One region of the Gordonia prachuapensis genome, then DNA from elsewhere that is predicted to be linked to it. Evidence: predicted binding sites of a transcription regulator. Region 1 holds the regulator's gene; each other region holds the start of a gene.

What was found. Region 1 encodes LexA, which represses DNA repair genes until DNA is damaged. Its sites were predicted from a motif close to CGAACANNTGTTCG; they were not measured.
Region 2: a site for LexA is predicted at 5,654-5,667, ahead of V1Y59_RS04870 (error-prone DNA polymerase). Genes of this name have one in related genera too.
Region 3: a site for LexA is predicted at 2,573-2,586, ahead of V1Y59_RS08865 (SAV_6107 family HEPN domain-containing protein). Genes of this name have one in related genera too.
Region 4: a site for LexA is predicted at 4,180-4,193, ahead of V1Y59_RS21305 (HNH endonuclease signature motif containing protein). Genes of this name have one in related genera too.

What each region holds. Positions count from the first base shown of each region.
Region 1 covers NZ_JAZDUE010000005.1:2,084-10,079, forward strand. The annotation lists gene V1Y59_RS07115 (PTS fructose transporter subunit IIABC) at 1-579, opposite strand, end outside; gene V1Y59_RS07120 (1-phosphofructokinase family hexose kinase) at 634-1,659, opposite strand; gene V1Y59_RS07125 (DeoR/GlpR family DNA-binding transcription regulator) at 1,712-2,482, opposite strand; gene ptsP (phosphoenolpyruvate--protein phosphotransferase) at 2,654-4,324, shown strand; gene lexA (transcriptional repressor LexA) at 4,340-5,107, opposite strand; gene V1Y59_RS07140 (LysM peptidoglycan-binding domain-containing protein) at 5,395-6,024, shown strand; gene nrdR (transcriptional regulator NrdR) at 6,128-6,610, shown strand; gene hrpA (ATP-dependent RNA helicase HrpA) at 6,632-7,996, opposite strand, start outside.
Region 2 covers NZ_JAZDUE010000003.1:154,036-162,031, forward strand. The annotation lists gene V1Y59_RS04850 (alanine racemase) at 1-596, opposite strand, end outside; gene V1Y59_RS04855 (SDR family oxidoreductase) at 593-2,536, opposite strand; gene V1Y59_RS04860 (GNAT family N-acetyltransferase) at 2,688-3,170, shown strand; gene V1Y59_RS04865 (FdhF/YdeP family oxidoreductase) at 3,189-5,579, opposite strand; gene V1Y59_RS04870 (error-prone DNA polymerase) at 5,681-7,996, shown strand, end outside.
Region 3 covers NZ_JAZDUE010000006.1:128,477-136,472, forward strand. The annotation lists gene rsmH (16S rRNA (cytosine(1402)-N(4))-methyltransferase RsmH) at 1-204, opposite strand, end outside; gene mraZ (division/cell wall cluster transcriptional repressor MraZ) at 507-947, opposite strand; gene V1Y59_RS08860 (SCO2097 family morphological protein) at 1,384-1,791, opposite strand; gene V1Y59_RS08865 (SAV_6107 family HEPN domain-containing protein) at 1,955-2,428, opposite strand; gene V1Y59_RS08870 (GNAT family N-acetyltransferase) at 2,674-3,342, shown strand; gene V1Y59_RS08875 (phytoene desaturase family protein) at 3,393-4,979, shown strand; gene V1Y59_RS08880 (LppM family (lipo)protein) at 5,070-5,954, shown strand; gene V1Y59_RS08885 (methylenetetrahydrofolate reductase) at 5,962-6,918, opposite strand; gene V1Y59_RS08890 (polyprenyl synthetase family protein) at 7,001-7,996, shown strand, end outside.
Region 4 covers NZ_JAZDUE010000022.1:43,663-51,658, reverse strand. The annotation lists gene V1Y59_RS21320 (5-oxoprolinase subunit C family protein) at 1-731, shown strand, start outside; gene V1Y59_RS21315 (oxygenase MpaB family protein) at 793-1,830, shown strand; gene V1Y59_RS21310 (oxygenase MpaB family protein) at 1,827-2,822, shown strand; gene V1Y59_RS21305 (HNH endonuclease signature motif containing protein) at 2,919-4,049, opposite strand; gene V1Y59_RS21300 (isopenicillin N synthase family dioxygenase) at 4,269-5,351, opposite strand; gene pdxH (pyridoxamine 5'-phosphate oxidase) at 5,516-6,211, opposite strand; gene V1Y59_RS21290 (citrate synthase 2) at 6,391-7,521, shown strand; gene V1Y59_RS21285 (BCCT family transporter) at 7,795-7,996, shown strand, end outside.

The sequences.
Region 1 (7,996 bases):
ACACGCCGTGATCGCCACGACCGAACGACGCTTCGCACCCTGATCCGTCGCTGCGGCACCTGCCGAGCCCGCGCCGGTCGCGGCCGCGCCGGCCGCGGCAGGGGCCTGCTCCGACTCCGCCGGCCGGGGATTGATGGCCTCGTCCACGAGTTGCACGACGCGCTCGTCGGTCTCGGCCTCGCGCAGCGAAGCGACGAAGTCGGGCCGGACCAGTGAACGTGCCAGGGAGCTCAGGAGTTTCATATGCTCGGATGCCCCGCCTTCGGGCGCGGCGATCAAGAACACGAGGTCGGCGGGACCGTCGGGTGCGCCGAAGTCGACCTTGTGCGACAGTCGCGCCATCGCGAGGCCGGCCTCCGTCACCGACTCGGCCCGGGCGTGCGGGATGGCGATGCCGCCGGGAAGCCCGGTGGCCGATTTCGCCTCGCGTTCGAGGGCGCCGCGGGCGAGCACCGCCGCATCGGTGGTGCGGCCGGCGTCGGCGAGCGCGTCGGCGAGGTAGCCGATCACGGCTGCCGGGTCCTCGCCGGCATCCACGTCGAGTCGCACCGTTTGAGGTGTGATGATCTGTTCTGACATCGGGGGTTCCTTCTCGGGGTCTTCCTTGGGGAATCGGTGGTGGCAGGGTGCGGGTCAGCCGGCGCGAGGTGACCCGGTGAGCTCGGTGACATGGACGTGGGACAGGTCGAGTTGCTCGGGCGCCGGCGGTCGTGTGCCGGGTAGGGCGGTCGCCGCCGAGCCGTACGCGACCGCGGTGCGCAGACGCTCGGGTTCCGCTGCGCCACGACTCTCGGCGATCAGATATCCGGTCAGCGCGGCATCGCCGGCGCCGACAGTGCTGCGCGGCACGATGGGGGGCGGGGCCGCGAACCACGAACCGGTCGCCGTGACGAGAAGAGCGCCCGCCGCGCCGAGCGTCGCGAGGATCGCCGCGCCGGTCCGCTCCACCAGTTGGCCGGCGGCCTCGATCAGTGGGGCGTGGTCGCCCTGAGCGGTAGCCGCCGAGAGCTGTGCAGCGTCGGCGCCGACCGCCTCGGCGAGTTCCTCGTCGTTGGGTTTGAGGAGGTCGACCCGGCCGGTGACCGCCGCTGCCAGGGGTGCACCCGAGGTATCCACGGCCACAAGGCATCCCGAATCGGCCAGGGCGTCGACGACGGTGCGGTACCAGTTGGCGGGCAATCCGGGCGGCAATGAACCGCACAGGGCGACCCATCGTGCCCCCCGGGCGTTCTCGAGGACGAGGTCGGCGAGTCGGCGTGCCTGGGTGTCGTCCAGCACGAAGCCGGGGGCGTTGATCTTCGTGGTCGTGCCGTCGGGATCGGCCACCGTGATGTTCGAACGGACCTCCCCGTCGATCGGCAAGGCGAGGTAGGGGAGAGAGACGTCGTCGAGCGCGGTGAGCAGCGGGTCGCCGGCGCGTGCCGGCAGGATCGCGCGGGTCGGGACTCCGGCAGCGGCGGCGACCCGCGCGACATTGACACCTTTACCGCCCGGCTCGGCAAGCGCCGTCCGGGCGCGTTGCACGGCGCCGTGCGTGAGTGGCGCCGACAACTCCAGCGTGCGGTCGAGACTCGGGTTCGCGGTGACGGTGAGGATCGTCGGGGCCGCGTCGGCGTCGGCGGAGACGGGAGCGAACGGGTCGGGCCGGGATGCGGTCATGAGGTGCCTCTCGTCGGACGGTCGTGCAGTGGCTCTTCTGGCTGTCGCGTGGTCATGCGATCACCGTTTCGATCCCTTTGTCGGTGAGCTCAGCGGTGGTCGCCGAGTCGATGCCCCGGTCGGTGATCAGCACGTCGATGTCCGTCAGGTCGGCGAACGACATCAGGTCCTCGTGCCCGAACTTCGACGAGTCGGCGAGCACGACGACGCGATCGGCGCTGCGGCAGATCGCCGCCTTCACAGCGGCTTCGTCGGGATCCGGGGTGGACAGGCCGTGCGCGGTGCTGATCCCGTTGGTTCCCACGAATGCGGTCGAGACGCGCAGTCGGGCCAGCGCCTCGACGGTTGCGGCGCCGACCATGGCCTGGGTGAGTCCACGTACCCGCCCGCCGAGGATGTGCAGGTTGTCGCCCATGAGGCCGGCCAGTGAGGCAGCGATCGGGATGCTGTGGGTGACCAGGGTCAGCCGGCGATCCCGCGGAAAGGCAAGCGCCGCCTGATAGGTCGTGGTTCCCGCGTCGAAGAAGACCGAACCGCCGGCCTCGGGGAGGAATCGGATGGCGGTGCGTCCGATTGCCAGCTTCTGGTCGGTGTGCGACCTCTGCCGCTCATCGATGCCCTGCTCGACGGTGACCGGTGTGGCGCCCGGTCGGACGGCGCCGCCGTGGACTCTCTGCACGTGACCGGTGCGTTCCAACGCGGCGAGGTCACGCCGGACCGTCTCGCTGGTGACGTCGAACAGCGCGGTCAGTTCGGCGACCGACGCGCGGCCGTCCACGCGGACCCGATCGGCGATCGCCTGCTGTCGTTCCTCGGCGTACACGTGACCCTCACCTGTTGGTTTTCCTGCGTTTGTGATGTTGATGTATCTGTGTTTACGCCTGTTTGTGTTGACAAGTCAAGCGTTTCTTGTAACTTGAATCACAACGGAGACTCTGGGCGGCTGAGACGCATAATTGATGGGTCACGCCCGTCGACCACAGTGAGGATTTCGGTGGAGCACACACACGTATTGAGCGGAACACCGGTAGTCGCAGGACATGCCTATGCGCCGACCGTGTGGCCCGGTGAACGACCCGTGTACGACCCGGCGACTGCGGCACCGGTCCCCGACGAGGAACGCGAAGTGGAGACCAAACGGTTCACCGACGCCGCGGCCACAGTGGCCGCACGATTGCGGGAGCGGGCATCTCATGCGTCCGGTGCCGCGGCGGAGGTGCTGTCGGCGACTGCCGGCCTGGCCGAGGACCGTGGCTGGGTGGGCGCGGCATCGGGGCTGATCGCCAAGGGGAGCACGGCACCGGCGGCCGCGGTGCTCGCCACCGAGCAGTTCGCGGCGATGTTCACCAAGCTCGGTGGCCTGATGGCCGAGCGGGTCACCGATCTGAACGACGTCCGCGACCGCGTCGTCGCCGAACTGCTGGGCGTCCCCGAGCCCGGTGTCCCCGAACCCGACGAGCCGTCGGTCCTTCTCGCCGACGACCTCGCACCGGCCGACACCGCGGGACTGGACCCCGCGAAGATCACCGCGCTCGTCACAAGGCTGGGCGGGCCCACCAGCCACACCGCGATCATCGCCCGCCAGCTCGGCATCCCTTGCGTGGTGGCGGTTTCGGGCCTCGCCGAGGTGGCTGCGGGGACCCCCGTGCTCGTGGACGGGACGGCCGGCACCCTGGAGGTCGAACCGGATGCCGCCGAGGCGACAGCGCAGGTCGAGGAGAGCCGGCGGATGGCGGCACTCGTCGCGAACTGGTCCGGGCCCGGGCAGACCGCGGACGGACGGCACGTCAGCGTGCTCGCCAATGTCGCCGACGGAACGTCGGCGCGCACCGCGATGAAGTATCCGGTCGAGGGCGTCGGTCTGTTCCGGACGGAGCTGGCCTTCCTGGATCGCTCGGATGCGCCGTCGGTGGAGGAGCAGACCGGTCTCTACCGTGAGGTTCTCGAGGCGTTTGCCGGGCAGAAGGTCGTCATCCGCACGCTCGACGCCGGCTCCGACAAACCGCTGAAGTTCGTCACGCAACTCGATGAGGCCAACCCGGCGCTCGGCGTCCGCGGTAACCGGATCGCCGGTGAGCATCCGGACATCCGGACGGCCCAGCTGGATGCGATCGCCGCGGCCGCGCAGGGCCGCGAGCCCATTCCGTGGGTCATGGCGCCGATGATCGCCTCCGCCGCGGAGGCCGCCGAGTTCGCCGCGCCCGTCCGGGAGCGCGGCTTGGTCGCCGGGGTGATGGTGGAGGTGCCCGCTGCGGCGATCCTCGCCGAAGCCATTCTCGCGGAGGTGGATTTCGTCTCGATCGGGACCAACGACCTCACGCAGTACACGATGGCGGCGGATCGCATGTCGGCGGAACTCGCGGCCCTGACCGACCCGTGGCAGCCGGCCGTTCTCGCGCTCATCGCGCGGGTGGCAAGAGCGGGCCAGGAGGTCGACAAGCCGGTCGGCGTGTGCGGCGAGGCGGCCGCCGATCCGCTACTCGCTTGTGTCCTCGTCGGACTCGGTGTGACGTCGCTGTCGTCGGCGCCCGCAGCGGCGGCGGCAGTAGGCGCACGATTGGCGCAGACCACTACGGAACAGTGCCGGGCCGCCGCCGACGCGGCGCTGGCCACCTCGGACCCGGCGGCCGCGCGGGCGGCTGCGACCGCGGCCCTGGAGAGCTGACCGCCGGGCGCGACCTCAGACGCGGCGCATCACGGTGACGACCTTGCCGAGGATCGCGGCATCGTCACCGGGGATGGGTTCGAAGAGTTCGTTGTGCGGCATGAGCCAGACGTGACCGTCCTTGCGCTTGAACGTCTTCACCGTCGCCTCGCCGTCGATCATCGCGGCGACGATGTCGCCGTTGTCGGCAACGCTCTGCTGCCGGACGACCACCCAGTCCCCGTCGCAGATCGCCGCGTCGATCATCGACTCGCCGACGACGCGTAGCAGGAACAGCGACCCCTCGCCGACGAGTTCGCGGGGGAGGGGGAACACGTCTTCGACGGCCTCTTCGGCGAGGATGGGGCCGCCGGCCGCGATTCGTCCGAGTACCGGGACGAACGTCGGAGTGGGCAGGTCATCGTTCTCGGCCGCAGCAGACGTGCCGCCCGGCGGGACGTGCTGGTCGCCGTCCTGGATGTTGACCGCGCGGGGCCGATTGGCATCGCGTTTGAGCAGGCCCTTGCGTTCGAGAGTGCGCAGCTGGTGTGCGACCGAGGACGTCGACGTGAGTCCGACGGCGTCCCCGATCTCGCGGATGCTCGGCGGATAGCCGCGTTCGCGGACCGACGCACGGATGTACTCGAGGACCCCGCGCTGGCGGGGGGTGAGGCTCGCTTCCGCGGCCGCGGGGTCGACAGCCGGGTCGGAATCCGACGGTCCGGTTGCCGTGTCGGGTCGATCGATCCCGCGGGCGGCGCCGCGCCGTCCACCGGACCTGTTTCCACCGGCCCTGTCAGTCATCTGCGTAGTCCTTTCTGTCGAGCACCCGGCGGTGCCGGGCACTGCGGTTCCGGACGCTTCGGGGCGAACTCCTCGATGCCACTGTTCGGTTGCACTGGTCGGTTGCACTGTTCGGTTGCACTGTTCGATCCCGCTGATCGAGACCCGGCTGCTGTTCTGTGTCCCGCTGTTTTGTGTGTGCTGCTGTCTTGTTCCTGCTGCCGACAGTAATCGAACATTCCCGGTTGTTCAAACATGTGTTCGACGTGTGTCGAGACTTTGTCGGAGTGTCGTGTTAGGTTTCGAACATGCGTTCCATCGAACACGTGATCGATCACGATGTCGATCCCGGTGAGCCGGTGGGGCCCGATCCGTATCCGCACTCGATCAGGAGGACACGTTCGATGAGCACCGCGACGATCAGCACCACGACGATCAGCACGACAGAACTGATTCAGCCCGGCCGGCAGTCCGTCGGGAACCCGCACCGTGCGGGCCGGGTCGGGGCGCCGGTCACCCGCCCGCCGCGACGGGGCGCTCACACGCCGGTTCGTCCGGCCGATCGCCGACCCGTCGGTCAGCCGGCGCGTCCGGGGACGCATGTCGCCGGCACGCGTTGTGACGCACCGGTGGTGGACCGGACCGTCATCGCGCGCCGACGAGCCACAGCCGCTTCCGTCCTCGTCGGTGCCGCACTCGCGCTGATGGTGTGGGTCGTCGCGATCGTCGGCTCCGACTACGCGGCCTCGGTCGAGCCGGCCCCGGTGGGTACCGAGGTCGTGCATGTCCGGCAAGGCGATTCGCTGAGTACGATCGCGGACCGGGTCGCCCCGGGTGTGCCACGGGACGCGGTGATCGCGCAGATCGTCGAGCGCAACGATCTGTCGAGTTCGGGCCTGCGTGTGGGGCAGGCGTTGGTCGCCCCCGCGTACCGCTGAGACCCGGGCGGTATCCTCGATGGCACAGGGTCCGGCCGGGAACCGGCACGGCGTGGCGGGTATCCGGTGCGCCGTTGTGTCCCGAGACGTGCGTGAGGACGACATGCGCTGCCCGTTTTGCAGGTACGAAGACACCAAGGTCGTCGACTCGCGTGTCGCCGACGAGGGGCAGGCGATCCGACGGCGCCGGTCGTGCGCGAGCTGTGGTCGCCGATTCTCGACGGTGGAGAGCGCGGTGCTGTCGGTGGTGAAGCGCAACGGCGTCACCGAGCCGTTCAGTCGCGAGAAGGTGATGCGCGGTGTCCGACGCGCCTGCCAGGGCCGAGACGTCGCCGAGGATGCGCTCGCGCAACTCGCACAGCAGGTCGAGGACGCGGTCCGGGCATCTGGATCTGCCGAGATCCCCAGCAACGAGGTGGGGCTCGCCATCCTCGGGCCGCTGCGCGACCTCGACGAGGTCGCCTATCTCCGCTTCGCGTCGGTGTACCGGTCGTTCGATTCGCTCGAGGACTTCCAGCGTGAGATCGATGATCTACAAGGCGATCTCACCCACCGGAAGACGTCGCGGGCCTCGGTGACCGAATAGTCACGAGACCGCCGGCGCGGCTCATCTGAACGCGTCCAGTGCCCGGATGGCGCGTTTCTCCGAGATCGGCCGCGCGGTGCCGAGTCGCTGTGCGAACAGTCCGACCCGCAACTCCTCGACCAGCCAGTGGGCGTGTTCGTCGAGCGCGGCACGACGTCCGGGTGATAGCTGCGCGCCGCGCTGGTTCCAGTGCGCGACGACGCGGTCGACGGCGGCCAGGCCGTCGCGGTCACGTGCAGCGGCGGCCGGCAGCTCGGTGAGGCGTTCGATCGCCGCGTCGAGGTACCGGGGCACGTGGACCAGATGGTCGCGGGAGGTGGCCGCGACGAAGCCGTCGAAGACGAGGTTCTCGAGCTGGTCGGCGACGTCATCGGCGGCAACGGATCCGCTCAGTCGATCGATCTGTGCCCGCAGGGGTGCCACTCGCCGGAGCGCGTCGGTGGCGAGCACGAAGTAGTCGGGGGCCGCGTCGCTCACCGCAGGTCGCAGCTCGTCGCGGAGACGATCGAATTCCGCGGCCGACCCGACGCGTTCGAGACGATCGGTGGCGGCGACGTCGCGGATCGCGCGACGGGTGCAGTCGGCGACCAGGTCGTCAGGGTGCCGATACGGGCTCTGGCTCAACGCGAGTCGACCGGGCGCGTCGAGCGTTGCGGTGATCTTGCGCGTCAGGCCGGGAAGAGCGTTGTCCAGCAGTACCCCCACCGCCTCGGCGTGCCGTCGGTTGCGTTCGCCCGCGGTGGCGACGTCGGTGCGGATCACCCCGATCGGGTGGCCGTCGCCGTCGCGCGCGACCTCCAGGCCGGTGTGCCGCGTGACCGTCTGCCCAGCCACGGTGGCGGTGTCCGTGGGGGCGATCTCGCCGATGCCGTCGGCCGTCCACTCCGTGAATATCCGGACGGGCGTGGGCTTCTGGTCGTCGGCGAACCGCTTCTTCAACGCGGCCAGCGACTTTCCGCTCGCCAGCACGGCGCCGTTCCTATCAGCGACCGCGAAGTTCATGGTGAGGTGCGGTGGGATCCGGTCGGGCGCGAAATCGCGTGGGGCCACCGTCATGGTCGTGATGGCGGACAACTCCCGGGCCAGTCCCGTGATGAGTGGCTCCGATCGGGGTGTGAGCCGGGAGAGGGCGAGGTCGGCGAATCGCTGCGCGGGCGCCATCGACTTGCGGAGCGCCTTGGGTAGCGATTTCACCAGCTCCGTCGCCAGTTCGCTCCGCAGTCCCGGCACCGACCAGTCGAACCCCGATGTCCGCACATGGTCGAGTAGCGGCCGTGGGATCACCACGGTGACCCCGTCGTCCGGTGCACCGGGCTCGAATCGGTAGCGCAGCTCGAGGCGGGTGTCACCCTGCTGCCACGCGCCGGGGAAATCGGTGTCGGCAAC
Region 2 (7,996 bases), on a different contig from region 1:
ATACCGTTGTCCTGCAATCGTTCTGCCGCTCGTGTCAATGCCTGCGCCTCGTCGCCGGCGGCCTCCCGGCGAGCGTCCCCCGGACCATAGCCGTGCCCGGGGAAGGTGAACACGCCGATCACCTGCAGGCCGAGATCGGTCGCCTGTCGAGCGAGTTCGCCCGCATCGTCGGGTGCGACCCCGGTGCGGTGTTGTCCGGAGTCGACCTCGACGACCACCTCGACATCGGCGTCGCCGAGCCGATCGGCCAGTTGTCGTGCGCCGGCCACCGAGTCGATCGCAAGCCGCATCCGCGCCCGATCGGCGAGGGCCCGCAGCCGCGCCGACTTGTGGTCGGTCAGCCACAGCGGATACGCGATGAACAGATCCGGCGCCGCAGGTCCAAGGGCATCGGCGAACGCCTCCGCCTCACCGATCGTGGCCACGGTGAGGCCGGCCGCGCCGGCGTCGAGTTGTCTGCGCGCGATCGCCGCGCACTTGTGGGTCTTGGCGTGCGGCCGCACCGTGAGGCCGAGTTCGTCTGCCCGGTGCGCGACCGCGGCGATGTTGCGGTCGAGACACTCCACATCGATGCGGAGATAGGGGGTGTCGGTCATGCCCGCCGATCGTAGCCGCCACCCTCGGAGCCCTGGGCGAGTGCTGCGGCCGATTCGCCGAACATCAGGAACTCCTGGTGGAGGACCCGGGCGGTGAGGCCCGGCGCGACCCGGTGACCGATCTCGGTCAGGGAACCGAGGACCGAGTTGACCCGGCGCGGGCGGTCGACGATGCCGTGCAGCACTCGCGACGCGGCCTTGTCGACGCCCCATGCGCCGGCATCCTCGTAGATCTCCGTCGGAGCGATCATCCGGGTGCGGACCAGCGGCAGCCGGACGTTGGTGAAGGTGATGTGATCGGAGAGGGTCTCGACCCCGACGACATCGCTGAACGCCTCCAGCGCCGCCTTCGAGGCGGCGTACGCGCCGAAGCGGGCGTTCTTGGCCTGCACCGCGATCGATGTCACGTTCACGATGTGGCCGGACTGCCGCGCCACCATGTGCGGCAGCAGCGCGAGGATGAGGTTCACCGCACCGAAGTAGTTGACCGCCATCACCCGCTGGTAGTCGTGCATACGGTCGGTGGCATTGAGCGTCGCACGCCGGATGGAACGACCGGCGTTGTTCACCAGGATGTCCACGTGACCGTGTTCGGCGAGAACGGTTTTGACCAACCCGGTGACCGACTCCTCGTCGGTGATGTCGCACTGGTAGGCGTGGACCCGTCCCGGCGGCACACCGGCTTTCGTCGCGGTCGCGGCGAGCTCGGCACGCGCGGCGTCGAGTCCTTCGGGATCGCGGGCCACGATCATGACGTCGGCCCCCCGTGCGAGGCACATCCGGGCCGTCGCCTTGCCGATACCCGACGAACCGCCGGTGATCACGATCTTCTTGCCGACGAGCGGCCCGCGCGGATCGTCGCGGCGGTGGCGGGCGGGATCGAGATGTTCGGCCCAGTAGGTCCACAGTCGCGGACCGTAGTCGTCGAGGTCGGGCAGGGCGATGCCATGTCCCCCAAGCCGGGCGATGGTGGCGTCGGAGCGGAAGTCGACGGTCAGCGCGATCGTGTCGAGCAGAATCGGTGGGATGCCCTGTTGGGTGGCGACGAGATCTCGCATCACCCGGAAGGCGCCGGCACCCGACAGCGTGACGACCGGGGCGACGAGGCCGTTCGGGATCACGTTGTGACCGTGGGGGCCTCGGAAACCCGGGGCGATCGCGTTGTACATGTCGGTGATGGTCCGACGCCGTGGGTCGGCGAGGTGGTGGACAAGGCCGCTGCGCTCCGGGGTCACGGCACACAACGCCACGATGGCATGCGCGACGAAGTCGACGGGCACGATGTTCGTGTGTCCCAGATCGGGGAGGGGCAGCGGCAACGACGACGGCAGGACGCCCAGGCGTTTGAGGTGACCGAAGAAGTAGTACGGACCGTCGATCTTGTCCATCTCCCCGGTCCGCGAGTCGCCGACGACGACGGACGGTCGATATACCCTCCACCGCAGCCCTTCTCGCGTCCGGACGATCTTCTCCGCCTCGAACTTGGTGCGGTGATAGGGGGTGGGGAATCCCTGGCCGGAGTCGAAGTCGTCCTCGGTGAAGGTCCCTCGGTGGTCGCCGGCCACCGCGATCGACGACACGTGATGCATGAGGGCGCCGGCGGCGAGGGCGAAGTCCGCGACGTGTGCTGTCCCCTCGACGTTGACGGCGTGCGTGACATCGGCGTCGGCCGACATGTCATAGACGGCGGCGAGATGGATGACGTGGTCGATCTCGGGCAGGTCGGCGGCATCGATCCCGAGGCCGGGTGTGGTGAGATCCCCGGCCAGCGCGGTGACCCGGCCGGCGTTGTCGACGGTCGCGAGGAACTCGCTGAAAACGGGTAGCGAACCCGTCCGGACCAGTGCGAAGATGCGGGCGTCGGCTTCGACGGTGAGCAGGCGTTCGATGACCCGGCGCCCGATGAAACCGTTGCCGCCGGTGATGAAGTAGGTCGTCATGATGTCGGTGATCCGATCTCGTGAGGCTGCTGGACCAGCGTGACGCTTCTTACTGCCGAGTAAGAAATCCGTTGCAGACAGGGTGACACTTACATTGACGAATGGCAAGATCCCGACCGGTCGGTGTCGACCCGAGGTTCCGGGCGACATCGTGCGGATCCGGCAGGTCGTCACCGACGCGTTCGGTCAGCCCGACGAGGCCGATCTCGTCGACGCTCTCCGTGCCGATGCGCTGGCGTGGATTCCGGAGTTGTCGATGGTCGCGACCGACCGCGACGGACTCGTCGTCGGCTTCGCGCTGCTGACCCGCTGCCGGGTCGGTGCGGAGCCGGCCCTCGCGTTGGCGCCGTGTGCGGTCGTCGGGGACCTGCAGAACACAGGTGTCGGGACGGCGGTGACCGTCGCCGCGCTCGACGCGGCCCGGTCGCGGGTGACCGCGGGTGCCGACGAGAACCTGGTGGTCGTCCTCGGACACCCGGAGTTCTATCCGCGCTTCGGATTTCGCCGAGCTTCCGAGGTGGGCATCTCGGCGTCCTTCGAGGTTCCCGACGACGCGCTGATGTTTCTCGCGCTCGACCCGAACCGGCCGATTCCGACGGGTGTCATCGAGTATCCGCCCGCGTTCGGGGTGTGAGTGCGGCGCCTCCTGCCGTCAGGACAGATGGCGTGGTTGCGGCCGGCTCTTGTGTGACCAGTCCTCGCCGACCGATTCCTGGCGGCCACCGAGATGTTCGGCGCGGATCGTGCCCTCGCGCTCCAGGCGGATGACGATCGATTTCGACGTCGGACAGTTGCTGCCGAGCGCGGTCGAGTCCAACGGGACGAGCGGGTTGGTCTCCGGGTAGTACGCCGCGGCGGTACCACGGGGGATGTCGTACTCGACGATGCGGAAGTCGGTGGCGTACCGGAGTTCGTCGTCCTCCCACACGCTCACCAGATCGACGATGTCGCCGTTGTCGTACCCGAGCGCCGCGATGTCGTCGCGGTGCATGAACACCACCCGGCGCCCGCCCTCGATGCCGCGGTAGCGGTCACTCAGCCCGTAGATGGTGGTGTTGAACTGGTCGTGACTGCGCAGCGTCTGCAACAGCAGGTGCTTGTCCGGGATCTGCATCACGTCCAGTGGGGAGACGGCGAATTCGGCACGGCCGGAGTCGGTGTCGAATCGCCGCTCGTCACGTGGTGGATGCGGCAGAATGAATCCGCCCGGCCTGCGGACGTTGACCTCGTAGCCTTCGCAACCCGGGACCACGGCGGCGATGTGGCGGCGGATCACCGCGTAGTCGTCGCGCATGGCGAGCCAGTCGATCCCGTACCGGTCGCCGAGGGTGGCGTGGGCGATCTGGGTGATGATCCCGGTCTCCGATTCGAGGTGCGGACTGGCCGGGTCGAGCGGCCCGCGGGAGGCGTGCACCGAGCATGTCGAATCCTCGACACTCACATATTGCGGTCCGGATGCCTGGATGTCTTTCTCGGTGCGGCCCTTGACCGGCAGGATCAACGCGGTCTCCCCGGTCACCAGGTGGGATCGGTTCAGCTTGGTCGACAGTTGGACCGACATGCGGGTCTTGCGCATGGCGTCGGCGGTGACCCGTGAGTCCGGCGCGGCATCCACGAAGTTGCCGCCGAGACCCATGAAGAACTTCGCCTTGTCGTCCCGCATGGCGCGGATCGAGTCGACCGTGTCATGGCCGTGCTCGCGCGGCGGGTCGAATCCGAACTCCTGCTGCAGGGAATCGAGGAAGCCCTGCGGCGCACGCTCCCAGATGCCCATCGTGCGGTCGCCCTGGACGTTGGAATGTCCGCGCAGCGGCAGCAGACCCGCTCCCGGTCTGCCGATGTTGCCCTGCGCGAAGGCGACGTTGCACAACTCCTTGATGATCGCGACCGCGTTGCGGTGCTGGGTCAACCCCATCGCCCAGCAGAAGACCGTCTTGCGCGAGTCGCGCAGCATGCGCGCGGCTTCGGTGATCTCCGCCCGCGTCAGGCCGGTCTCGGCGAGCACGTCGTCCCAGTCCAGCTGCCGCAGGTGATCGCGCCATGCGTCGAAGCCATGGGTGTGGGTCTCGATGAACTCGTGGTCGAGAGCGTCCCACTCGATGAGCAGCGAGCCGATGGCCTGCATGAGGGCGAGGTCGCCGCGGGGTCGGATCTGGAGGTGGAAGTCACTGAGGTCGGTGCCGCGCCCGAGGACGCCGGACGGGCTCTGCGGATTCTGGAAGTGGAGGAGACCGGCTTCCTTGAGCGGGTTGATCGACAGGATCTTCGCGCCGTTGCGTTTCGCCTCCTCCAGGTGGGTGAGCATCCGCGGATGGTTGGTGCCCGGATTGTGGCCCTGCAACACGATCAGGTCGGCCTCGTGGACATCGGAGAGGACGACGCTCGCCTTGCCGATGCCGATCGACTCGGCGAGTGCGATCGAGGTCGACTCGTGACACATGTTGGAGCAGTCGGGCAGGTTGTTGGTGCCGTAGGCGCGCGCGAACAACTGGTAGGCGAAGGCGGCCTCGTTGGAGGCGCGCCCGGAGGTGTAGAAGATCGCCTCGTCCGGGTCGAGTTCGTTCAGTTGCGCGCCGATGAGCCGGTAGGCCTCCGGCCAGTCGATGGGCTCGTAGTGGGTGCCGCCGGGACGTTTGATCATCGGATGGGTGATGCGTCCCTGCTTGCCGAGCCAGAGGTCGGTGCGTGACGCGAGATCCTCGATCGAGTGGCGGGCGAAGAACTCCGGGGTCACGCGCGACCTGGTGGCCTCCTCGGCCACCGCCTTCGCACCGTTCTCGCAGAACTCGGCAGGATGACGGTGTCCGGGGTCCGGGTCGGGCCACGCGCAGCTCATGCAGTCGAAGCCCTCGGCCTTGTTGAGTTCGAGCAGTGCCTCCCCGGTCCGGAGGATGCCCATCTCCCGCAGCGACCGCGCCATCGACACCGCAACGGCCGGCACTCCCGCGGCCTTGCGTTTCGGTTTCCCGACGTGCAGATCGGCCTCGTCATAGTCGAGGGTGTCGCCGGTGTCACGGCTGTGTGCCGATCGGTTCCTGGCCATGGGGGAAGGCCTCCTCACGCAATTCTGGGCTGTGACTTCGAGCTTAGGGAATCGAGCGCCCCGGGGTTGGGATTCGAACACATGTTCTATAACCTGGAGGGGTGGGCTGGGACCAAGGGCCACCGACGTGGTCGGAGATGGAGCGGGTGCTCTCCGGGCGGGCACCCGGACAGGGGCGCCCGGGGGAGATGTTCGGTCCCGGCGACAACACCGGAGACGGCGGCGACAGCCCGGCCTGGTCCCGCAAACGCGGCTCCTATCGGGCCGAGGGGGTCGATCGCGGACGGTCGTCGGTGGCGTACGCGGAACTGCATGCACACAGTGCGTACAGCTTTCTCGACGGCGCCTCGATGCCCGAGGAGATGGTGGAGGAGGCGCAGCGTCTCGGCCTGTCCGCACTGGCCCTGACCGATCACGACGGCTTTTACGGGATCGTGCGATTCGCCGAGGCGGCAAGGGAATTCGACCTGCCGACGGTCTTCGGGGCCGAACTCTCCCTGGAACCCGATGCCGCCCGGACCGGAGTCGCCGACCCGCCGGGCGAACATCTTCTCGTCATCGCCCGTGACAGTGAGGGCTACCGGCGCCTGTCGCACACCATCGCCGACGCGCACATGCTCGGCGGGGAGAAGGGCCTGTTGCGCTACGACGCCGACACGCTGCCCGATCGGGCGGGCGGACATTGGCTGATCCTCACCGGTTGCCGCAAGGGCGCGGTGCGGCGCGCGCTCGATCGCGGCGGTCCGGCGGCGGCGCGGGATGCGCTCGCCGGGTTGGTCGACCGGTACGGGCGCGACGATGTCGTCGTCGAACTCACCGCCCAGGGGCTGCCCGTCGACGACGAACGCAATGCCGTCCTTGCTGCGCTGGCCGGCGACTTCGGGCTGGCGACGGTGGCGACCACCGGCGCGCATTTCGCCGGTCCACGACGACGCCGGCTGGCCACCGCCGTCGCCGCGGTCCGGGCCCGCACCGACATCGAGACCATCGACGGGTGGCTGCCGGGTGTCGGTGGCGCCCATCTGCGCAGCGGGGACGAGATGGCCCGGCTGCTGTCCGGGCACCCCGAGGCCATCGACAACGCCGTCGGACTGGCGGCCGATTGTGCGTTCCGGCTGGGATTGATCGCACCGCAGCTGCCGCCGTTCGACGTGCCCGCCGGTCACACCGAGAACAGCTGGCTGCGGGAGAAGACGATGGCCGGGGCGCTACGCCGTTACGGACCGCCTGGTGCACACCCGCAGGCATATCGGCAGATCGAACACGAACTCGCCATCATCGAGACGCTCACCTTCCCCGGGTATTTTCTGGTCGTCGCCGACATCGTCGATTTCTGCAAGGCCAACGACATCCTGTGCCAGGGGCGGGGCAGCGCCGCGAACTCCGCGGTCTGCTACGCCCTCGGCATCACCAATGTCGACCCGGTCGCCAACAAGCTGCTGTTCGAACGCTTCCTCGCACCCGAGCGTGACGGGCCGCCCGACATCGACGTCGACATCGAATCCGATCGGCGCGAAGAGGCGATCCAGTATGTCTATCGCCGCTACGGGCGTGATTTCAGTGCACAGGTGGCCAACGTGATCACCTACCGCGGCAAGTCCGCGATCCGGGACATGTCGCGGGCGCTGGGTTATGCCACCGGCCAGCAGGATGCGTGGAGCCGGATACCCGACGAGGCACCCGACGACGTCACCGCGCTGGCGTCGGAGATTCTCGGGATGCCGAGACATCTGGGCATCCACTCGGGCGGCATGGTGATCTGCGACCGGCCCATCGCCGATGTCTGTCCGACGGAGTGGGCGAGGATGGAGAACCGCAGCGTCCTGCAATGGGACAAGGACGACTGCGCCGCGATCGGGCTGGTCAAGTTCGATCTCCTCGGGCTGGGCATGCTCTCGGCGCTGCACTATGCGATCGACCTGGTCGCCGAGCACAAGGGGATCGAGGTGGACCTCGCCACGCTCGACCTCACCGAGCCGGAGGTCTACGAGATGCTCTGTCGCGCAGACTCGGTCGGGGTGTTCCAGGTGGAGTCGCGCGCGCAGATGGCCACCCTGCCGCGGCTGAAGCCACGCAACTTCTACGACCTGGTCGTCGAGGTGGCCCTGATCCGTCCGGGACCGATCCAGGGTGGGTCGGTGCACCCCTACATCCGCCGGCGCAACGGCATCGAGGAGCCGAGTGTCGAACATCCGTCGATGCGCAAGGCGCTGGATCGCACCCTGGGTGTGCCGCTGTTCCAGGAGCAGCTGATGCAGCTGGCCGTCGACGTTGCCGGGTTCGACGCATCCGAAGCCGACCAGTTGCGGCGCGCGATGGGCTCCAAACGCTCGCCGGAACGCATGGAACGTCTGCGCACGCGGTTCTACGAGGGGATGGAGGAGTTGCACGGGATCACCGGGGAGGTGGCCGACCGG
Region 3 (7,996 bases), on a different contig from region 1:
TGCCTGCCGCAGAATCAACCGATCACCGTGTCCGGCGAGCCGCTTGCCGGCGATGTCGAGTGCGGAACCATCCCGGTCGATCCCGATGACCCGGACGCGGGGGTTGGCGGCCAGCATCAGTTCGGTGTGACCTCCGGCCCCCAGGGTCGCGTCGACGACGATCGGGTCGGCACCGCCGAGGGCAGGTGTGAGGAGTTCGATCATCCGGTCGGCCAGAACGGGGAGGTGGCCGTGTTCGCCGGAGCGGTCGGCCCGGCCGCCGTGGCCCTTCGGCTCGTCCTCGCGTGCGTCCACCGACCCTCTCCTCGGACTGTGTGGTTCGACGTGAATACAGGTGAAACCGGCACGCCTCGGTTCGAGACCGAGCGCGCCGGCATGTCCGATGGGGCGGGGTCTCGACCCGATCACGCACCTGGCGTTGGGGAAGTACGCCAGGGTCGCGCCGGGCCGAGGCCTCGACCCACCCGATTCGCTGTTCACTTGTCCGACTGCCCCATCGAGCTTGCTCAGAGCAAGGTGTCCAATGCGGCAGAGCCTGCGGCCGAGAAGTCCTCCTCGTGGGCGCTCTGGTAGTCGCGCCATGCCTGGGCGTCCCAGATCTCGAGGTGGTCGAACCCACCGATCACCACACAGTCCTTCGACAGGCCCGCGTAGGTCCGATGCTCGGATGACAGGGTGATCCGGCCCTGCCCGTCGGGTCGCTGCTCATCGGTACTCGCGAAGAAGTACCGCTGGAACGCCCGCGCCTCGGGGTTGTTGCGCGACGCCGCCATCGTCTGCTCAGCGATCGCGTCGAACTCCTCGGCCCGATACACCGACAGGCTGCGGTCCTGGCCTCGTGTGACCATCACCCCTCCTGCCAATGCATCGCGAAACTTGGCGGGCAACGTCAGTCGCCCTTTGTCGTCGAGCCTGGGCGTGTAGGTGCCGACAAATCGCACGGACATGTCGCCACCTCCTGCCCCACCGGGTTCGACGTCCGGTCCGTCTCACCCAGTGCTGCCACAGTACCCCACTTTCCACCACTTTCCACCCCCAACACACCACTCTCGCCCCACACTATCGAGAATTACCAGTTCAGTGGCATGTTTCACCCAGTCGTCGCAGTGACGCGCCCGGCGTGTGGCCCGGTCAGCCGGTGGGATCAATGGGGCCAGATGATGTCAACGATGCTGGTGATACGGCTGTCTGACTGTCACGAGAGCACGGTGGGGCGAAGTGGGGAGCCCGGGTGGGGCGCTGTGGGGGAACCGGGTGGGGCGGCGTGGGGAGTCCGGCGCGGACCACGGTGGGGTCGCTAGGCGGGCCCGGGAACGACGAAGGCCGCACACCGATGAGGTGTGCGGCCTGACGCCGAGATGCGTACCGACAGGTCGAGCGGGGCTACTCCTGCTCGAACCGACGGTTGAAGCGATCTTCCATGCGTTCAGAGAACTTGCGTTTCGGCCCGCCGGCCTTCGCCTGCTTGGTTGCCGTCGTTCCGGACCCTTGGTCGCCACCCGAGGATCGACCGTCGCCGCCCCAGAGTGCCATCAGGCCCGCCCCGAACATGATCAGGAAGCCGATGAGGCTGATGATCGGGAACCCACCGACACGAACTTCGACGACGAGTCCGCCCACGAGCAGAACCAGGCCGATGACGAAGATCGCCACCGCCTGCAGACGACGCCGACCACTGGACGACCTTCCGAGGCGGCGACGCTTGACGCTCGACGCGAACTTCGGGTCTTCGGCATACAGAGCGCTTTCAATCTGTTCGAGCATGCGCTGCTCGTGCTCCGAGAGAGGCACCGACCCTCCTTATCCCAACTCCAACCGACCCCGCCCGCGATCCGTCCTGGTACCGCGGTCGTCGTCGACGCCCATAGAGCCGCTTGTACGGCTTCAAACCTCATGATACGAGCAGAATCTTCCGGCGACCACCATTACCTCTGGTTGCGTCGGATCCACAGGTTCACGCAGACCGATCCGGGGCGATGTCCGGGTCGACCGACTTGCCCTGTTCGTAGGCGATCAGGAGCTCTTCGACATCGTCGAGCAGGCCGATCACCCGCGAACGGGTCTGCGCGACGACTCGGTCGTCGACCGCGCGCACCAGGCCGGACTCGATGTCGAGGCGGAGGTGGGACCGGGCCGCGAAGAAGTCGGCGTGCTCCGCGAGAGCCGGGATCACGACGGGCAGGCGGTTCCATGCGCTGCGCGAATGCCTCCGCCGAGCGGGCCGCGTCGAGGGCTCGTGGATCTCCAGGACCGCGCCCGCGGCCCGGAGCGCCGTGAGGTAGAACTGGCGAAACCGTTCGGCGGAATCCGTGACACCATCGGCGTTGTCGAACAGGACATGGGCGCGGTCGAGCAGGTCGCGGCTGCGTCGGACGACGATCGGGTCGACATCCGCCGTCGACCGGGGCGAACGGATCGAGCTCGGCATCGTCACCTCCCTGGTTCGTCACCGGTTTGCCTACTACTGCCTTGTTACAACGCCGGCCCGACAGCAAACGCTTCCCTCGTTCGCCGCCGGAGCCGACGCCTCGTGTCGTCGGGCGATCAGAACAGCTTGCGGAGGCTGATTCATCGAACACCCGTTCGACATATTCAATATAGCTAGCGGGTAGGACACGTTCAAGACGGCCGCCGACCCGGATGCCGAGAGTTCGACGAGAGGACAGACGTTCGTTGACGATCCGCCTCGTTGACCTGACCGGCCAGGATGCCCACGTGTGGCTCGACCCGGCGCTGGACATCTATGTGACCGCGATGAACTATCCGCGCGGGACGGAGGTTCATCGCGCGGCCCTCTGGCGCGACCACATCACCCGTCCCGGCTGGCGCGCCGTGGGTGCCGTCGCGACCACGGCCCCCACCGGGATCCGGTCGTCCGATGTCGCGCGGCGCCGTCTCGGACGGCCCGTCGCCGACCCACACGACGAAATACTCGTCGGCATCGCCTACGGGTACCGCGGCGCTCCGGACCAGTGGTGGAACCAGCAGCTGCGCGTCGGATTGCGCCATGCCGGCCACAGCGCCGACGTCGTCGACGAGATCACCCGCGACTACTTCGAGCTCACCGAGATCCACGTCCATCCCACCGCGCAGGGTCAGGGCATCGGCCAGTGGCTGCTCGGTCGTCTCCTCGAGAACCGGCCGGAGAGCACGGTGTTGCTGTCCACACCGGAGATCCCCGCGGAGGACAACCGGGCCTGGTCCCTGTATCGGCGCCTGGGATTCACCGACGTGCTCCGCAACTTCACCTTCACCGGCGATCCGCGCCCGTTCGCCTTCCTCGGCAGGCCGCTGCCCCTGACCCCGAGCCACCTGCCCGACCACGCCCGCCGTCCCCGATGACCGGCCTGCGCCGCCTTCGACGGACGCCCACATCGTCGGGCGGTCATCCCATGCTCGACGCCGTCGTGGTCGGCGCCGGTCACAACGGGTTGGTGGCGGCGGCGTACCTCGCGCAGGCAGGCAGATCGGTGCTCGTCCTCGAACGGGACGCGATTCCCGGCGGCGCGGTCTCGACGGTCGAGCGGTTCCCCGGTTATCGGGTCGATCGCGGCTCCTCGGCGCATCTGATGATCCGGCACTCTCCGATCCCGGACGAACTGGACCTGGCCGGCCACGGTCTGCGCTATGTCGACTGCGATCCGTGGGCGTTCGCACCCGGCACCGCATCGTCATCGCCCATCATCTTCCGAACCGACCTCGACGCGACGTGCGCGTCGATAGCGCAGTCGGTCGGCACCGCCGATGCCGAGGCGTACCGACGGTTCGTCGAGGTCTGGCGGCCGCGGGCGCGGGCGGTGATGCGGTCGTTCTATTCCGCCGCCGGACCGGGACGATTCGCGACCGCGTTCGCCGGACTGGGGGCCACGGCCACCACCGCCCGGTCCGGGCCGGTCGGGCGGCGCACCGGCAGCATGCTCTCCCTCACCCAGGAACTGATGTCCTCTGGTGACGCCCTGCTGGACCGGTGGTTCACCGCCGAGCCGCTCAAGGCCGCACTGGCCTGGTTCGGTGCGCAGTCCGGGCCGCCCATGAACGCACCCGGGACCGCACCGATGATCGGTTTCGCCGCGCTCCAGCACGACATCCCGCCCGGCCGGGCCATCGGCGGTAGCGGCGCCCTCACCGAGGCCCTGCTGCGCCGGATCGCCACGGACGGCGGCGAGGTGGCCACCGGCCGGCCCGCCGCGGCGATTTCGCGCTGCCGCGACCACTGGCGGGTCGACACCGCGGACGGGGACGGCCGCTGCGCCAGAACGGTTGTCGCCGCCTGTCACGTGCTGAGCACGCTGGACCTGCTCGCCGCCGGCGGATACGACCGCGAGGTCGTCGATCGATGGCGATCACAGATCGTCGTCGGGGACGGGATCGGGATGGCCGTCCGCCTGGGCACCGATGCACTCCCCGACTACCCCGACCTGCCCACGGACCTCCCGCCCCACGGGGTGGGATCGGCGCTGGGGCTGCTCGTCACCGACCGCGCGCATCTGCGACGGGCGCAGGTCGCGGCGGGCGTCGGGGCCCTGCCCGAGCGTCCCGCGGTGGTCGCCATGGCGTATTCGGCCGTCGACCCGACCATCGCCCCTCCGGGTCAGCACCTGATCAACCTGTGGGCGCAGTGGCATCCCCGGCATCTCGCCGACGGCACGCCATGGCAGCAGGCCGCGCCGCAGGCCGCCGCAGCCGTGGTCGCCGAACTCGACCGCCACGCCCCCGGGATCGGCGACCACATCCGACACACCCACATCCAGTCCCCGGAGGACCTCGAGCAGGAACTCGGCCTCATCGGCGGCAACATCATGCACGTCGAGATGAGCATCGACCAGATGTTCTTCTGGCGTCCGCATCCCGATCTGTCCGGGCACCGGGTCCCCGGCGCCGACCGCGTGTTCCTGGCCGGGGCGTCGACACACCCGGGCGGAGGGGTGACCGGCGCCAGCGGGCGTATCGCCGCGCACCTGGCCCTGCACCGCCGTTGATCCGAGCCGACGCTGATCGGCGAACCACCGCGACGACGTGGCCGGGTGCGTCGACCACGTGCCGAGGCGGTCGTCTGGCACGATGACACCGTGCGTTCGTCTCCCCGTTGGCCAGCGATCCTGCTGTTGTTGTCGCTCGTGGTCGCCACTCCCGCGCTCAGTGGCTGTCTCGAGCGTTCGACCACGGTCGGCGACCGGTTCTCCGGCACCGTCATCGTGGCGACCTCCCCGGACAACCCACGCGGCGCGCCGCAACTCGACGTACCGGAGTCGATGGCGTCGCGGGTGACGATGTCGGAGTACTCGACGGTGCCCGATCCGGAGGAGAACGAACCCGAGGACGAATCATCCGCCGAGGACGGCCAGGAACCCGAACCGCCCTATGTGGGCACCCGCGCGGTCTTCACCGACCTGACCAGTGGACAGTTCGGACAGCTCGGGGACATCGTCGCGGCGGCCTATGGCGACGCGGCGATGAGCATGGACCTCAGCGCGCAACGCAGCGGCGACGTCGTCCGTTTCCGCGGCAACGCCGATCTCACCAACCTCACCGCCGGGCGCGACCTGGTGGAGCTGACCATCGTGTTCGGCGGTCCGGTCACCGCGACGAACGGCGAGCAGGTCGGCGAACGGACCGTCCGGTGGTCCCCGCAGGCCGGCGAACCCGCGGACTTCAGCGCGGACTCGACCTATCCCGACCCGGCGACGGCGGCCGTCAGCAGCTGGTCGTGGTTCCTCGCGTTGATCTGTCTGGTCGTCGTGCTGCTGGTGGCGCGGCTGGCGTTCGCGAACCGCGATCGCAGCCCCCGACCCGGTCGCCCGCGTCGTCCGCAGGGCACCGGTCGGTCGGGTGGCAAGAGCGGAGCGACACGCAAGAACCCGACAGCGCAGAACCCGACAGCGCAGAACCCGACAGGGGACACCTCGTCTCGGGCCGGCGCAGGCGAACCGGCGGATTCCCGAACCCGCCCCTGACGGCAGGTCAGTGCGAGGCGGCGGGCATCGCCGATCGGGCGTCGACGCCCAGACGCTCGAGCACCTCACTCGTCGCCTTCGCGAAATTGAGGCTGCAGAAGTGCAGGCACGGGACGCCCTCGGCGATCAGCCGTTGGGCCATCTCGGTGGCGAAATCGATACCGACGGCGCGCACCGCCTCCCGGTTCTCCTCCGCGCCGTCGCCGGCGGCAGCGGCGAACCGTTCCTGCACGTCGTCCGGGATCACCGAACCCGACAGCTCGGCCATACGACGCACGGTGGCCAGGGACGTGATCGGCATGATCCCCGGGATCAGCGGCTTGCCACCCTGTTCGGGGTCGGCGCGGTGGACGCGGTCACGCAACCGCAGGAAGTCATCGACGTCGAAGAACATCTGGGTGATCGAGTACTCCGCCCCGGCCCGCAGCTTTCCGACCAGCGTTCGGGTGTCGTGATCGAGGTCGATCGCCCGATGATGGCCCTCCGGGAACGAGGCGACACCCACGTGGAAGTCTCCCAGATCCCCGATCAGACGCACCAACTCCTCGGCGTACTCGACCCCCTCGGGATGTTTGGTCCATTCGCCGAGCGGGTCGCCGGGCGGGTCGCCGCGCAACGCCAGGATGTTGGTGATGCCCTTGTCGGCGTAGGCGCCCACGAGGGCGCGCAACTCGTCGACGCTGTGGTTCACGGCAGTGAGGTGTGCCACCGGCAGCAGCGTGGTCTGCGTGGCCAGATCGCCTGCGATCCGCACGGTACGGTCCCGAGTGGATCCACCGGCGCCGTAGGTCATGGACACGAACGCCGGTCCGAGTCGTTCGAACGTCCGCACCGCGCGCCACAGCCGAACCTCGGCATCCGCGTCCCGTGGCGGCAAGAACTCGACCGAGAACGGGACCGGGCCGCGATGAGGTACCGAGAGTCGATCGACGATCGACGGTGCTGGGATGGCGGTTGAGGTCACCTGGATATTGTACGGATCGGTCCTCGCGCATCGGTCGGGCCGGTCGTCCGGCGGTGGGCGGTCGGCGCACTAGCCTGTCAGGGTGACCTCCGCACTCCCGATCCCGTCCGGGCTCGACGACGTCCCCGCGGCCGTCGAATCCGCGCTCGGCGAATTCTTCGACCGCGCGGTGCCGGTCGCGGCCCGGATCGATCGGCGGGTCGGGACAGCCGGTGAGGTTCTCCGCGAGTTCGTCCTGTCCGGCGGCAAACGGGTCCGGCCGGTCTTCGCCTACGCCGGCTGGATGGCCGGGCGATCGTCGACGGACACGGTGGTCGCCCCGGACGGCCCTGATGATGCCGACGCCCTACGCGTCGCCGCCGCCCTCGAACTCGTCCAGGCGTGCGCCCTGATCCACGACGACATCATCGACCGCTCCGACACCCGCCGCGGACGGGCGACCGTCCACCGCGAGTTCGAGCGTCGCCACCGCACCGACGAGTGGACCGGCGACGCCGCCCACCACGGCGTGGCCGCCGCGATCCTGATGGGCGATCTGGCGCTGTCGTGGGCCGACGACATGGTGCACGGCCATCACCCCGGCGCCCCGTCCGCCGAGACACCGCGTGCGCTACCGGCCGCCGTCGGACGGGTCTGGTCGTCGATGCGCACCGAGGTGCTCGCCGGGCAATACCTCGACATCGTCAACGAGGCCGCCGGCGACGAGTCGATGGATTCCGCGTATCGCGTGATGGAGTTCAAGACGGCCGCCTACACCGTTGCCCGCCCACTCGAACTCGGCGCCACGCTGGCCGGCGCCCCGGAGACGCTGATCGCCGACCTGCGTTCGGTCGGACACGATCTCGGTATCGCGTTCCAGATGCGCGACGACCTGTTGGGGGTGTTCGGCGATCCGGCGCAGACCGGCAAGCCGTCCGGCGACGACCTCGCCGCAGGCAAGCGCACCGCCCTGCTGGCCGTGGGCATCTCCAACGCCGCACGGCACGACCCGGCCCTCGCCACGACGTTGCGCGACCACCTCGGACGCCCCCTCTCCGATGACGAGATCAGCACGGCCCGCGGCATTCTCGTCGATGTC
Region 4 (7,996 bases), on a different contig from region 1:
ATCCCGAGTCCGCCGCCGTGATCGAGACGACGATGGGCGGACTACGAATTCGCGCCCACGGCGATCTCCTCGTCGCGGTGACCGGCGCCCGATCCGACGTCCGCATCGACGGTTCCCTGGCTGGCACCGATGCCGCGAGCACGTTGCACGACAACGCGGAACTGTCGATCGGCCTCCCGAGCAACGGGTGCCGCAACTATCTCGCCGTGCGCGGCGGGCTGGATGTCGACGAGGTGCTGGGGTCCCGATCGACCGACACCCTCTCCGGCCTGGGACCCGACCCGCTGCGGGCCGAGGTCGAGCTGCCCGTCGGCACCACGACCGGGGCATGGCCGGCCACACTGACTGCGCCGGTCGGTGGCGATGCACCCGATGTCGTCGAACTCGAGATCACCGACGGACCGCGCCGCGACCATGTGCGGTCCCCCGCGGACCTGACGCGCGGGATCTGGGAGGTCAGCGCCGAGAGTGACCGCGTCGGCGTCCGCGTCGACCGGCCCGCCGGCTGCGATGACCCGCTCGTCACCCACCGGGCCGATGCCGACGAACTGGCGTCGGAGGGAGTGCCGCACGGCGCGATCCAGATCCCCCCGAGCGGCCGCCCCGTCCTGTTCCTCGCCGACCACCCGGTGACCGGCGGATACCCCGTCATCGCGGTGCTCACCTCGTCGGCCGTCGATCACGCCGCGCAGCTGGTCGCCGGAAATCGAGTGCGTTTCGTACCCATCTAGCGACCGGCGTCGTTGACAGTGATCTGAGACGATCTTAGACTTTCGTCTCATGACCGAGGTGATGACGGACGAGCCGACCGAGAGTGCGCCTGCATCCCCGCAGGTCACGCCTCGCGCCGAAGATTATGCACCTTTGGGTCCCGATTCCCTGACGTGGCAGATCTGGGGCACCTGGACCGGCATGTTCCAGGGCTTGTGGGCGGGGTCGATGCAGAACATGCACCCCAAACTGGGCGCGGCGGTCTGGGAGCATTCCGACTTCTTCGGCGAGCGGTGGCAGCGCCTGATGCGGTCGCTGTATCCGATCAGCGGCGTCGTGTTCGATCCGGTCCCGTCCGACGGACCCACCACCGGTCACGAGGTGCGCGACTACCACCGCGACATCAAGGGACAGATGGATGACGGTTCGCGGTACCACGCGCTCGATCCCGACGTCTTCTACTGGGCGCACGCCACCTTCTGGTACGGCAACGTGCGCCTGTGCGAGCGATTCGGCCCCTGGCTCACCGAGGACCAGAAACGCCAACTGTTCGAGGAGTCCAAGGCCTGGTACGCGATGTACGGGGTGTCGATGCGTCCCGTCCCGGACACTTACGAGGATTTTCTCGAGTACTGGGACCACATGTGCCGCAATGTTCTTCGCGACCACCCGGCGGTGCGCGCGGTCCTCGACATCGGGCAGTTGCCACCGCCGCCGTTCCTGCGGTTCATCCCGCACGCGATCTGGTTCCGTTACATGGCCCAGCCCAACCAGCGCTTCTTCACCTGGCTGACCACCGGGTTCTACGACGAGCCGGTCCGGGAGATCCTCGGGCTGCCCTGGTCCGAGCGCGACGAGCGACGGTTCCGCCTGCTGGGCCGTGGCGTCAACCTGGTGATGCACCGCCTGCTGCCGAAACGCTTTCTGCGCCATCCCCGCCCCCGCGACGCCTGGGACCGGGTCGCGGGCCGGGTGGCCGCCGACGCACCGTTGGTACACACCCCCGAACGCAACCTGCCGTCCGGTTCCGAACGGGACAACCCCATGCACTACTGCCCCGTACACGCCGCGCGCCGGGCCACCTATCCGGGCATGATCAGTACCGGCGAAAGCCGATGAGCCTTCCATCGGCCCCGGTCGATGAAACCGTCCCCGCGCCGGCCGAACGATACGCACCGCTCGGCCCGGACTCCGTCACGTGGCGCTACTTCGGCGACTGGCGGGGCATGCTCACCGGGTTGTGGTCCGGTTCGATGCAGAACATGCACCCGAAACTCGGTGCGGCGGTGTGGGATCACTCGGACTTCTTCGGTGAGCGCTGGCAGCGGCTCATGCGGTCGTTGTATCCCATCATCGGCACGGTTTTCGATGGGACCTCGGACACCGGCCGTGAGGTGCGCGACTACCACCGCACTGTGAAGGGCCCGATGCCCGACGGCTCCCGCTACCATGCGCTCGATCCCGACGTCTTCTACTGGGCGCACGCCACCTTCTGGTACGGCAACATCCGCTGCGCCGAACGTTTCGGCCCCCGCATCACCGAGGCGGACAAAGAGGCACTGTTCCAGGAATCGCGCGCCTGGTTCGCCATGTACGGCATCAGCATGCGTCACTGCCCGGACACCTACGAGGACTTCCTCGAATACTGGGACCACATGTGCCGCAATGTTCTTCGGGACCACGCAGCCGTCCGGACGGTCCTCGACATCAGCGAGCTCCCGCCGCCGCCGTTCCTGTCACGGCTACCACGGAGCTGGTGGCGGAAGATCGCGACGCCCGGGCAACGCTTCTTCCTCTGGCTCACCACAGGCCTGTATGACGCCCCGATCCGCGAGATGATGGGCCTGACGTGGACCGACCGCGACGAACAACGTTTCACCCATTTCTGTCGTGCGGTACGCGTGGCGATGGCCCTGGTGCCGCGTCGCTACCGCGCCCATCCTCGAGCCCGCGACGCATGGGACCGTGTTTCCGGTCGGACACCGGCCGACGCACCGTTGGTCCACACACCGACACGCAACCTGCCGCCGGAGACCGAACGCGACAACCCCATGCACTACTGCCCGGTGCATGCCTCGCGCCGGGCGACCCATCCGGGTCGGGTCGGTTGATACGACGCAGATGGTCGCCCGGCGCTCAGCGTTTCGGCCACACTATTGAGTTCTCAAAGAACGAAAGCTGTTGCCGCAGTGGACCAAGCCTTGATATCAGGCAGCTGCCGGAAGTCCGTCGACGTTTAGGTTGCGCCGGTTGTAAGCGGGCCTGGGGGTGCGGGTCGGGTCGATGTCAGCCGGTGGGATCAACCTCGGATGCCGGTCTCTGCCCATCACGACCTCCCAGCCGCGGGCGTGTACCTCGGCGTGGCAAGTCGAGCACAGGAGGCAGCCGTTGTCCAGATCAGTGAGACCACCGTCGACCCAGTGGACGAGGTGGTGGACGTGGCTCCATCCAGCCGGCGCACCACATTTCACGCAGCACTCATCGCGCACGCCGATCGCCCGGCGCTGGTGGTGGGTGAAGAGACGTTTGTCGTGACCCATGTGCAAGGGCACCCGCTCGCCATCGATCACCACCTCGGACACTGTGGTGTCGCAGGCCAGCATTCGGACAGTCGCCTCCGAGACCGGACCGAGCCAGGGTAGAGCCGCCAGGTCGGGCGCATCGGCCGGGATGGTGACCATGACCAAGTGCCGTGGCGCGCCCGTCAGGTGGGTATCCCCGCCCACAGCCGCATCGAGGACCTGATCGAGCGCATCTGCGCGACGACGACCAGCCGAGCGCGGATCGGGTGACCCGTCGGGTTCGGGACGCTTGATCGACAGCGACTGGAGAAGCGCCACGAGCTTCTCCCCCACAACACTGTCCAGACTGCCGCGCACCTCGAGGCGTCCGTCGTCGTCTTGCCGCCAATCAACGACATTGAGCCCCCGATCTTCGGACGCCGGCAGCCCGCCGGTCTCGTCGGCGACCTGGTTGCCCTTGGATCTGGCGTGCGCTGCCACTTCCGCCGGCGTCGCACCCGAGAACACCTGCGCCAACAGATCGACCTCGTGCGCGGTTCGTTCGTCGTCAGGCAACGCAACCGGACTGCGGCGTTGGATGTGCGCCATCCCCTTCGCCACCGAGTCCACATGCTCAGCCGAGATTGCGCCATCGGCAGCGTGTTTCGCGAGTTTCGGCGAAGCATCGAGCGAGCCCGCGATCCGCAGCAGTCGAACAACCACCGAGGGGGCGAGGCCCATCTCGATCAGCAGCTGGCGCGTTGTTCCACCGGACCGCTTGGCCACGCCGAGCCGCTCCATGGCCCGCACATGTGCGGCCAGCTGATGATCGACCACGTTGCGGGCCTTCACCAACGACGCCGTGGCGTCGAAGACCTCTCGACCCGATGCGTTTTCCCGACGGTGACGACAGCAAGGCTGTCGATCACGTTTTGAACTCCCCCGATGTTCATGTGACCAAGGTAACCGAACATATGTTCGACTGTCAAGGGTATTTTCGAACTTGTTCGAATCAGGAATCAGAATGTGGTCGTCGGTTCTACTTACAGTTCCGGGCTACTGCTGCCCCAGCCCCCGCTGCATCGCCTGACGCACCCGTTGCGCCTCCCGCCGGGCGTACGGGTTGGCCAGCCCGGCCCGGGAACCCGCGAGCTTGGCCCCGATGTGCTCGCCGACGGTGATCGGCGAGTAACGACTCCCGGCACCGACGCATGAGGGCAGGGTGGAGATCGTCGCGTCGATGTTGCCGTCGTGGAAGAAGGCCGCCGACCGGCGCCGCTCGATCGACCCGTCCACCACCGGTGGCTTCACCCGGTGCAGCGTCGACATCCAGCGTTCGTTGGTCCAGCGCGCCATGAGATCGCCGAGGTTGATCAGCAGGGCTCCGTCGGCCGGCTCCACGTCGTGCCAGTCACCGGCGCGGTCGAGGACCTGCAGTCCCTTCACCTGGTCGGCCCAGAGAACTGTCACGATCCCGTAGTCGGTGTGCTCACCCATCCCCGTCAGCTCACCGTCGAGGTCGACATCCCCGGGCGGCAGGGCGTAGTTGTTCATCCGCAACACGTCGAGCGAGTGGTCGGTGTATCCGTCGAAGAAGTCCGGTGGCAGGTCGAGCGCCTCGGCGAAGATGCGGGTGAGCGTGTGGGCGACGCGGGACGCCTCCGCGAAGTACGCCGACACGGCCGCCTCGAAATGGTCGACGGACGGCCACGTGTTGGTGGCGTACTGGTCCTGCGGCAATTCGAGATCGGGATGGGCCGCAGCCTCGACGCCGACGTTGTACGCCTCGAAGAAGTCGTTCATCCGGTCGGCCGGCTCCACACCCAGGCTCAGCGACAGCGACAGCGACTCCGACTTCGGCGGCGAGTACCCGCGATTGATCTGCGGCGGTGTGCGGTAGGCCTTCTTGTCCTCCAGCGGCAGGGCGAAGAAGTCGTCCATCACGGCGGTGAACTCGTCGATGACCGCCGGCGGGATCTGATGACCGACGATCTGGATGAAACCGACATTGGTCGCGGCGTGGTCGATCTGGGCGGCCACGACCGCACGATCGGATGCGCTGCCGTTGGCCGTGAACGGGGTGATGTCGATGATCGGCACCGAGAACGTGCCCGTGGGGTTGTCGACTACCGCACTCATGACACCATACTGGCACCGAATCCGCGGTCCCGCTGAGCTGGCTTTTCGCGTATCTCCCGATTCCCGGCACGGAACTCGCCGGGCGCCCACGACGGTGCCGGGACACGTAGTTCGGCAACGATATTCGACACAACAAAGACCGTGCACATGCGACATCCGCTCGATCAGGGCTGCAGGCGGACGGCCTCCCACAGGTCGTCCGTCCTGGTCAGCCGAACCCGGTTGTGCAATCGGTTCGCCCTGCCCTGCCAGAACTCGACCACCTCGGGCACCAGCCGGAAACCACCCCACGACGGCGGCACCGGCACCTCGGCGCCGTCGTCGAAACCGCCGAACTCGGCGGCCACCGCGGCAGCGCGCTCCTCTAGCTCCGTGCGGCTGCCGATCGGCTCCGACTGTCGGGATGCGTACGCCGACAGCTGCGAGCCGCGGGGACGCATGTACCAGTACTCCTGCGTCTCCTCCATCGTCACGTGCTCGACCGGGCCGCGGAAGTGCACCTGCCGCTCCAGCCCGATCCATGGAAAGGTCACGGCCGCATAGGGGTTGGCCGCCAGATCGTGGCCCTTGTCGGAGTCGTAGCCGGTGTAGAACACCACACCGTCGGCGCCGACACCCTTGCACAGCACCGCCCGCGTCGACGGGCGACCCGCGGCGTCGGTCGTACCGAGGACCATCGCGTTGGGTTCGGCGATCCGCGCCTCGACGGCCTCCCGCAGCCAGACGGTGAACAGGTCCAGCCACGGCGGATCGCCACGCAGCCATGTCGGATCGAGATTTTCGCGGACCCCGTCGGCACCGGCAGCCCGGTCACCCTCACCGACGTTCGGCGGGATACCGCCGCCATAGCCGACCCGCATGTTGGGCAGGTCTATCGGATCGTCGGCCACGAGGTGAGGCTACTCCGCGACACGCCGCGCCGAGCCGTCTGGCGCGCCGGTTACCGATCGGTAGCCCGCGGCCGGGGTCCTGACCTACAGTCCTTTACAGGTTCCCGTGCGATCCGACACGGCGCAGCGTCGACGTTAGGCGGTTCCCGATGTCCAACTCAGTCCCCGACGATTTCGTCCCCGGCCTCGAGGGCGTGGTGGCGTTCACCACCGAGATCGCCGAACCGGACAAGGACGGCGGAAATCTGCGCTACCGCGGCGTCGACATCGAGGACCTGGTCGAGAACCACGTGACCTTCGCCGACGTGTGGGCACTGCTGGTCGACGGCGGATTCGGCGACGGGCTGCCGCCTGCCGAACCGTTCCCCCTGCCCGTCCACACCGGCGACGTGCGCGTCGACGTGCAGGCCGCGCTGGCGATGTTGGCCCCCATCTGGGGCTACAAACCCCTGCTGGACATCGACGACGACACCGCCCGGGCGAATCTGGCGCGCGCCTCGGTGATGGCGCTGTCCTATGTCGCCCAGTCGGCCCGCGGCATCCATCAGCCCGCGGTTCCGCAGGACGTCATCGACGAATGCGACACCGTGACGGCCCGTTTCATGACGCGATGGAAGGGCGATCCCGACCCGAAGCACATCCGGGCGATCGACGCCTACTGGGTGAGCGCGGCCGAACACGGCCTGAACGCATCGACGTTCACCGCGCGGGTCATCGCGTCGACGGGCGCCGATGTCGCAGCGGCCCTGTCGGGGGCGATCGGCGCGATGTCCGGGCCGCTGCACGGCGGCGCGCCGGCCCGTGTCCTGCCGATGATCGAGGAGGTCGAACAGACCGGGGACGCACGCGGTCTCGTCCGCGGCGTCCTGGACCGCAAAGAGAAGCTGATGGGGTTCGGCCACCGCGTCTACCGGGCCGAGGATCCACGTGCCCGGGTATTGCGGCGCACCGCACAGGAACTGGGCGTCCCTCGCTATGAGGTCGCCGCGGCCCTCGAACAGGCGGCGCTCACCGAACTGCGGGAACGCCGGCCCGACCGGGCCATCGAGACGAATGTCGAGTTCTGGGCGGCGGTGATCCTCGACTTCGCCGAGGTCCCGCCGCACATGATGCCGGCGATGTTCACGTGCGGCCGGACCGCCGGCTGGTGCGCACACATCCTCGAACAGAAGCGACTGGGAAAGCTGGTCCGACCGGCCGCGATCTACACCGGCCCCGCTCCACGACGACCCGAGGACGTCGCCGGTTGGGGCGACGTCAGCGTCGCTCCAGGCCTCTGATCTGCCACATCCGTGTGGCACGCCGCCGCGCGCACTGCGGTCATCGTGTCGTAGGGTCATAAACCAGACATAACGATTGCCCGAAATCCACCGACCGCACACCCTGGTCCTGCAGTAGCGTCCGAAACGGGAGTACGTTCCCGCCGGCCACGTCCTTGATCACGATCCGCACGGATGATCCGGTTGCAGGCAGGGCGACGGGAGCGACCGAGACCGTACACCGCTCCCCGTCGTCGACGATGTCGATGCGCACGAGTTGCAAGGGAGCGAGATATGTTCCGATCCGCCTGGCGCGAGGTGCACAAGCCGGTGTTCATCACCGCATCCCTCATCATCTTCGCGCTGATCCTGTTCTCGGTGATCGCCGCGAGCGCCGCCGCCGACGCGTTCGACCAGTTGAACGAGTGGATCACCTCCGGCATCGGCTGGTGGTACATCCTGATCGTCACCGGCTTCGTGATCTTCGCGCTCTACT